Regions from separate parts of the Actinospica acidiphila genome, predicted to be linked through region 2. Evidence: riboswitches for the same ligand, from Rfam matches in the RefSeq annotation. Region 2 holds a riboswitch; the other holds the start of a gene.
The links. A riboswitch is a leader RNA that binds a small molecule or an ion and turns the genes downstream of it on or off. The one in region 2 is predicted to bind thiamine pyrophosphate.
Positions count from the first base shown of each region.

Region 1: it holds a riboswitch for thiamine pyrophosphate, as region 2 does, so the genes downstream of both, thiO (glycine oxidase ThiO) here and HXP48_RS09080 (thiamine ABC transporter substrate-binding protein) in region 2, are expected to answer to the same signal.

Region 1 is NZ_JABZEM010000002.1:5,540,414-5,543,811, forward strand. Features, by position in the region: gene HXP48_RS24790 (thiazole synthase) at 1-375, opposite strand, end outside; gene thiS (sulfur carrier protein ThiS) at 378-599, opposite strand; gene thiO (glycine oxidase ThiO) at 596-1,762, opposite strand; TPP riboswitch at 1,760-1,871, opposite strand; gene HXP48_RS24805 (NAD(P)/FAD-dependent oxidoreductase) at 1,967-3,196, shown strand; gene HXP48_RS36025 (Rv2175c family DNA-binding protein) at 3,264-3,398, shown strand, end outside.
Region 2 is NZ_JABZEM010000002.1:2,122,143-2,125,540, reverse strand. Features, by position in the region: gene HXP48_RS09090 (hypothetical protein) at 1-53, shown strand, start outside; gene rlmN (23S rRNA (adenine(2503)-C(2))-methyltransferase RlmN) at 168-1,274, shown strand; TPP riboswitch at 1,299-1,404, shown strand; gene HXP48_RS09080 (thiamine ABC transporter substrate-binding protein) at 1,484-2,572, shown strand; gene HXP48_RS09075 (ABC transporter permease) at 2,548-3,398, shown strand, end outside.

The sequences.
Region 1 (3,398 bases), 3.4 Mb from region 2:
GTCGTCGACCAGCGTCTCCGCCGCGTCCAGCAGCTCCACCGGGTCCGGCAGCAGGGTGCGCTCGTCCGCCACGACCTCCAGCTTCACCAGATCCGTGCCCAGCGCCTCCCGGGCCAGCCGCGCGGTGAGCACGGCCTCCCCGGCGGTGAAGCAGCCGGCCGTGTTCGGCAGCACCTCCACGCCCAGCTTCCGCAGCACCGACAGCACCGACCCCTGCACCGAGGGGTCCACCCGCCGCATCGCGACGGTCGTCAGCTCCGTGCCGGACGCCACCAGCGCCCGCTCCAGCACGTCGAGGCTCGGCGCCCCGCCGGTGCCCATGATCAGCCGGGACGTGTAGGTCCGCCCGCCGAGGACGAGGGGATCGTCGGCCATGGTCAGCCTCCTTGGACGGCGGTGAGGACCTCCACCCGGTCCCCTTCGGACAGGGGGGTGGCGGGCCACTGCGCGCGCGGGACGACGGTTTCGTTGAGGGCGGCCGCCACTCCGGAGGGCGCCGCCGTGAGCGACCTGACGACGAGGTCGAGGGCCGTGCCGGGCGGGACCTGACGGCTCTCGCCGTTGACGGTGACGGTGACCGTGGTGACCGGGGCGTTCATACGGACTGCTCCGCGAGGACGGGGGCGCCGAAGCGCCGGGGGGTGAACGGAAGGGCCTCGTCGGGCAGCTCGCCGGTGGTCAGCACCCGCGCCATGGCGTCGCCGGTGACGGGCGTCAGCAGCACGCCGTTGCGGTGGTGCCCGGTGGCCAGCAGCAGCCCGTCGAGGCGGGTCGGGCCGAGCAGCGGCGCGTTGTCGGGGGAGCCGGGGCGCAGTCCCGCGAGCGTCTCGGTGAGCGGCAGCTCGGTGAGGCCGGGCACCAGGTCGTGGGCGTCGCGCAGCAGCTCGTAGACGCCGCCCGCGGTGACCGTGGTGTCCCAGCCCATCTCCTCGCTGGTCGCGCCGATCACCAGCTCGCCGCTCTCGCGCGGCACCAGGTAGACGTGGCTGCCGCGCACCACCGCCCGCACCGTGCGGCTCAGGAACGGTTCGGGACGGTCCGGCATGGTCAGCCGCAGCACCTGCCCCTTCACCGGACGCACCGGAGGCAGCACCTCCGCGGGCACGCCCGCCAGCCGCCCGCTCCAGCTGCCGCCCGCCAGCACCACCTGGCCCGCGCCCAGCTCGCCGCCGTCCGCCGTGACCACGCCGGTCGCGCGGTCGCCGGTGACGACGAGCCGCTCGGCCCAGGCGCGGTGCAGGACGACGCCGGCCCGCTCGCAGGCGGTGAGCAGCGCGGACGCCAGCCGGCGCGGGTCGATCTGGTGGTCGCCGTCCACCCGCAGCCCGCCCCGCACACCCGGCGCGAGCATCGGCTCCAGGCGCCGGCACTCCCGCCCGGTCAGCCACTGCGAGTCCAGTCCGGAACGCTCGTGCAGGGCGTGCAGCTCCCGCAGGTGGGCGCGGTCGTCGGCGTCCAGCGCCACGGCGAGCGTGCCGCAGCGGCGGTAGCCGAGGTCCTGGCCGGTGAGGTCGGACAGCTCGGCCGCGAAGTCGGGGTAGCGGCGGGCCGAGGCCAGGTTGAGGCCGAGCAGCGTCTGCTCGCCGTGGTGCAGCTCGGTGACGGCGGCCAGCATCCCGGCCGCCACCCGGGCGGCGCCCCCGCCCGGGTCGGGGTCCACGACCGTCGTGGCGAGACCGGCCTGCGCGGCCCGCCAGGCCGTCACCAGACCGATGATCCCGCCCCCGACGACGAGGACGTCTGCGGTACGCGTGGGCGACATGGGCGTCCAGCCCCTCCCTTCGCCGGCATGACCCGGATCAGGTTCGTACGGTCGGAGGCCGCCAGCCTCCCTCTCAGCCCGGTGCGCCCGGGCTCCCGCGAGTGCGTGTACGCGGGCCACCCTAGCCCGCGCCGCGCCGCAGCCGTAAGGGACCCCGCGCGGCCGCGGTCCGGCGCGGCGGGCACGGGTGTCTATGGTGAGCGGGTGAGCGAGCAGACGCAGGAACCGGGAGGGGCCGCGCCGCGCCGGGTCGTGGTGGCGGGCGCGGGCATGGCGGGCGTGCAGACCGCTGCGGCGCTGCGGGAGCAGGGCTTCACCGGCGAGGTGACGCTGATCGGCGCGGAACCCCACCAGCCGTACGACCGGCCGCCGTTGTCCAAGGCGGTGCTGCTGGGCACCGCCGAGAGCTCCGCCTTCGAGGTGGACTTCGAGGAGCTCGGGATCGGGCTGCGGCTGGGCTGCGAGGTGACCGGCCTGCGCCCCGGCGACCACGAGCTGGACTCCGAGGCCGGGCCCGTCCCGTACGACGTGCTGGTCATCGCCACCGGGGCCGAACCGTTGCGGCTGCCCGGCGCGGAGGGCGTGCCCGGCGTGCACCTGCTGCGCACCCTGGACGACGCCGAACGGCTGCGGCCGGTGCTCGCCGGCCGGCACGACATCGTGGTCGTCGGCGCGGGCTGGATCGGCGCGGAGTTCGCCACGGCCGCCCGGGAGGCGGGCTGCGCGGTCACCGTCGTGGAGGCCGAGGAACGGCCGCTGGCGGGCGTGCTGCCCGCGGAGGTGGCCGCGCCGATGACCGCCTGGTACGCGCAGGCCGGCGTCGGCTTGCGCACCCACGCGCGCGTGGCGCGCGTCGAGCCCGGCGCCGTGCTCCTCGACGACGGCACCCGGCTGCCCGCCGGCGCGGTCGTCGTCGGCATCGGCGCCCGCCCCGCCACCGCCTGGCTGGCCGGGTCCGGGATCGCCCTCGGCACGCACGGCGAGGTCCTCGCCGACGCGCACCTGGCGGCCTCCCTGCCCGACGTGTACGCCGTCGGCGACTGCGCGTCCTTCCCGTCGGCCCGCTACGGCGAGCGGCTCCTCGTCCACCACTGGGACAACGCCCTCCAGGGGCCGCGCACCGTCGCCGCGAACATCGTCGGCGGGGGCCGCGAGGTGTACGACCCGGTGCCGTACTTCTGGTCCGAGCAGTTCGGGCGGTTCGTGCAGTACGCCGGGCACCACGCGGACGCCGACCGCACGGTGTGGCGCGGCGACCCGGCCGACCCGGCGTGGAGCGTGTGCTGGCTGCGCGGGGACCGGCTGGTCGCGCTGCTCGCGGTGGGACGGCCCCGCGACCTGGCGCAGGGGCGGCGGCTGATCGGGTCGGGCGCCGCGGTGGACCCGGAGCGGGTGGCGGACCCGGCGCGGCCGCTGAAGTCGGCGACGGTCTGACCGACTCGCCCACGCGCCGGGACGGGGCTGACTTCCGACTGTCGGTGGCAGGTGGCAGGCTTGTCCCGTGACCGAGATTGACGCAAAGATCGATGCTCTCGTCCCCGCCTGGCTCACCCTCCCCGACATCGCCGAGAAGTTCGGCGTCGAGGTGACGCGCGTCCGGCAGCTGGTCAAGGAGGGCCAGCTCATCGCCGTGCGC
Region 2 (3,398 bases):
ACAATCACCAGGTCAAGGTCCGGCTCGATGAGTGGCGCGCGACAGGCGAGTGATCATCCCTGGGCCGTCCGAGGGAGCTCAAGAGCGACCAGCGATGACCACCACCGACAGGTGTGGCGCCAGACACCCGCAGGTCACCCATCTGGATCTGCGACACTGGTACAGCCATGCCTAAGCCCGGAGAACTTACATTCGTCGCGCCGCGCGGAGCCAAGAAGCCGCCGCGGCATCTTGCCGATCTCACGCCTGCCGAGCGCAAGGAGGCGGTCGTCGCGGTCGGTGAGAAGCCGTTCCGTGCCAAGCAGCTCTCGCAGCACTACTTCGCGCGGTACGCGCACGATCCGGAGCAGTGGACCGACATCCCCGCCGGTTCGCGCGGCAAGCTGCGGGAAGCGCTGCTTCCCGAGCTGATGAGCGTCGTGCGGCACCTGTCCACCGACCAGGGGACGACCCGCAAGACGCTGTGGAAGCTGTTCGACGGGACGCTCGTCGAGTCCGTGCTGATGCGGTACCCGGACCGGGTCACCATGTGCATCAGCTCGCAGGCCGGCTGCGGCATGAACTGCCCGTTCTGCGCGACCGGGCAGGCGGGGCTGGACCGGAACCTGTCCACCGCCGAGATCGTGCACCAGATCGTCGACGGCATGCGCGCGCTCCGCGAGGGCGAGGTGCCCGGCGGGCCCGCGCGGCTGAGCAACATCGTGTTCATGGGCATGGGCGAGCCCCTCGCCAACTACAACCGCGTCGTCGGCGCCATCCGCCGCCTCACCGACCCCGAGCCCGACGGCCTCGGCCTGTCGCAGCGCGGGATCACCGTGTCCACCGTCGGTCTCGTCCCGGCGATCCACCGGTTCTCCGACGAGGGCTTCAAGTGCCGCCTGGCGATCTCGCTGCACGCCCCCGACGACGAGCTCCGCGACACCCTCGTCCCCGTGAACACACGGTGGAAGGTGCGCGAGGTGCTCGACGCCGGGTTCGAGTACGCGGCGAAGTCCGGGCGCCGGCTGTCCATCGAGTACGCGCTGATCCGGGACATCAACGACCAGGCGTGGCGCGGTGACCGGCTCGGGCGCATGCTCAAGGGGCGTCCCGTGCACGTCAACCTCATCCCGCTCAACCCGACGCCCGGCTCCAAGTGGACCGCGTCGCGGCCCGAGGACGAGAAGGCGTTCGTCGAGGCGATCGCCGCGCACGGTGTGCCGGTGACGATCCGGGACACCCGTGGTCAGGAGATCGACGGGGCGTGTGGTCAGCTCGCCGCCACCGAGCGGTAGTCTGACCGGCGTCAACACATCTGCATATTCCGACAGGGGAGCGCCACAGCGCTGAGAGTGCGGCACCGGCCGCAGACCCTCCGAACCTGGCCCAGGTCATTCTGGGTAGGGAGATCGGTCATCACTCGAGCTGTTGCGCCCTGCCCGGGACCCCGCCGGGGATCCCGGGCAGGGCCGCGTCTCTTCCTGGTCACTCCAGGAGGAATCAAGTGGGCATCACCAAGAAGGTCACCGTCCTGGCCGTCGGGCTGGGGCTCGTCACACTGTCCGCCTGCGGCTCGTCCGGCGGGGACGGCGGCGGCGCCGGCGGCGAGGGCTCGAAGACCGTGACCCTCGTCAGTCACAACTCGTGGGCCGTGTCCGAGGACGTCGTCGCCGCCTTCGAGAAGCAGTCCGGATACAAGCTCAAGGTCCTCGAGGACGGCGACGCCGGGCAGGCCGTGAACAAGGCGATCCTGACCAAGGACAACCCCCAGGGCGACGTCTTCTTCGGCGTCGACAACACCCTGCTGTCCCGCGCCCTCGACAACGGCCTCTTCCAGTCCTACGAGGCCAAGGGCTCCGACCTGATCCTGCCCGAGTACCGGGTCGACGAGGACAAGCACCGCGTCACCCCCGTCGACACCGGCGACGTCTGCGTCAACTACGACAAGGCGTGGTTCCAGAAGAAGAAGCTGACCCCGCCGAAGACCTTCGACGACCTGGCCAAGCCCGCCTACAAGGACCTCCTCGTCGTCGAGAACGCCGCCACCTCCTCGCCCGGCCTCGGCTTCCTGCTCGGCACCGCCGCCGAGTACGGGGACAAGGGGTGGGAGGACTACTGGGGGAAGCTCAAGGACAACGGCGTCAAGGTCGTCGACGGCTGGGAGCAGGCGTACAACGAGGAGTTCTCCGGCTCCGCCGGTGGCAAGAAGGCCAAGGCCGACCGCCCGCTCGTCGTGTCGTACGCCTCCTCGCCGCCCGCCGAGGTGATCTACGCCGACCCGCGGCCCGACACGGCGCCCACCGGCGTCGCCAAGGGCACCTGCTTCCGCCAGGTCGAGTACGCCGGTCTGCTGAGCAACGCCAGGAACCCCGAGGGCGGCAAGGCGCTCCTGGACTTCATGGCCGGCAAGACCTTCCAGGAGGACATGCCGCTCAACATGTTCGTGTATCCGGTGCGTGAGGGCGCCCAGGTGCCGGAGGAGTTCGCGCAGTTCGGGCCGCAGGCGAAGGAGCCGCGGACCATGGACCCGGCGAAGATCGCCGAAAACCGTGACCAGTGGGTCAAGTCGTGGACCTCGCTCGTACTGAAGTGACACCGCGGCGGCCCGGATGGTGGCGCCGCAACGCGGCCCGGCTCGGCCTCATGGCCGTGCCGGCCGCGTTCTTCGCCGTCCTCTTCGCCTACCCGGTCGCCGCGATCGTCGCCCGAGGGCTGAAGACCGACGGCGGCTGGCAGCCCGGGCGGATCGCGGACGTGCTCGGCCAGTCCGACATCCGCCAGGTGCTGTGGTTCACCACCTGGCAGGCGCTCCTCTCCACGGCCCTCACCCTGGTGATCGCCCTGCCCGGCGCCTACGCCCTGGCCCGCTTCGACTTCCCCGGCCGACAGGTGCTGCGCGCGGTGATCACCGTGCCGTTCGTGCTGCCGACGGTCGTCGTCGGCACGGCGTTCATGGCGCTCGTCGGGCGCGGCGGGCTGCTGGACGAGCTGTGGGGCGTGCGCCTGGACACCACGGTCTGGGCGATCCTCCTCGCGCACGTCTTCTTCAACTACGCCGTGGTCGTCCGCACCGTGGGCGGGCTGTGGGCGCAGCTCGACCCGCGCCAGGAGGAGGCCGCGCGGATGCTCGGCGCCTCCCGCCTCACCGCCTGGCGCACGGTCACCCTCCCGGCGCTCGCGCCCGCCGTGGCCGCCGCCGCGCTGATGGTCTTCCTCTTCACCTTCACGTCGTTCGGCGTGGTGCAGATCCTCGGCGGACCCGCCTTCTCCACCCTGGAGGTGGAGATCTACCGGCAGACCGCGGACATCTTCGACCTGTCCACGGCCGCCGTCCTCACGCTGATCCAGTTCGTCGCCGTCGGTGCGATCCTCGCCCTGCACGCCTGGACCGTGCGGCGCCGGGAGACCGCGCTGCGGCT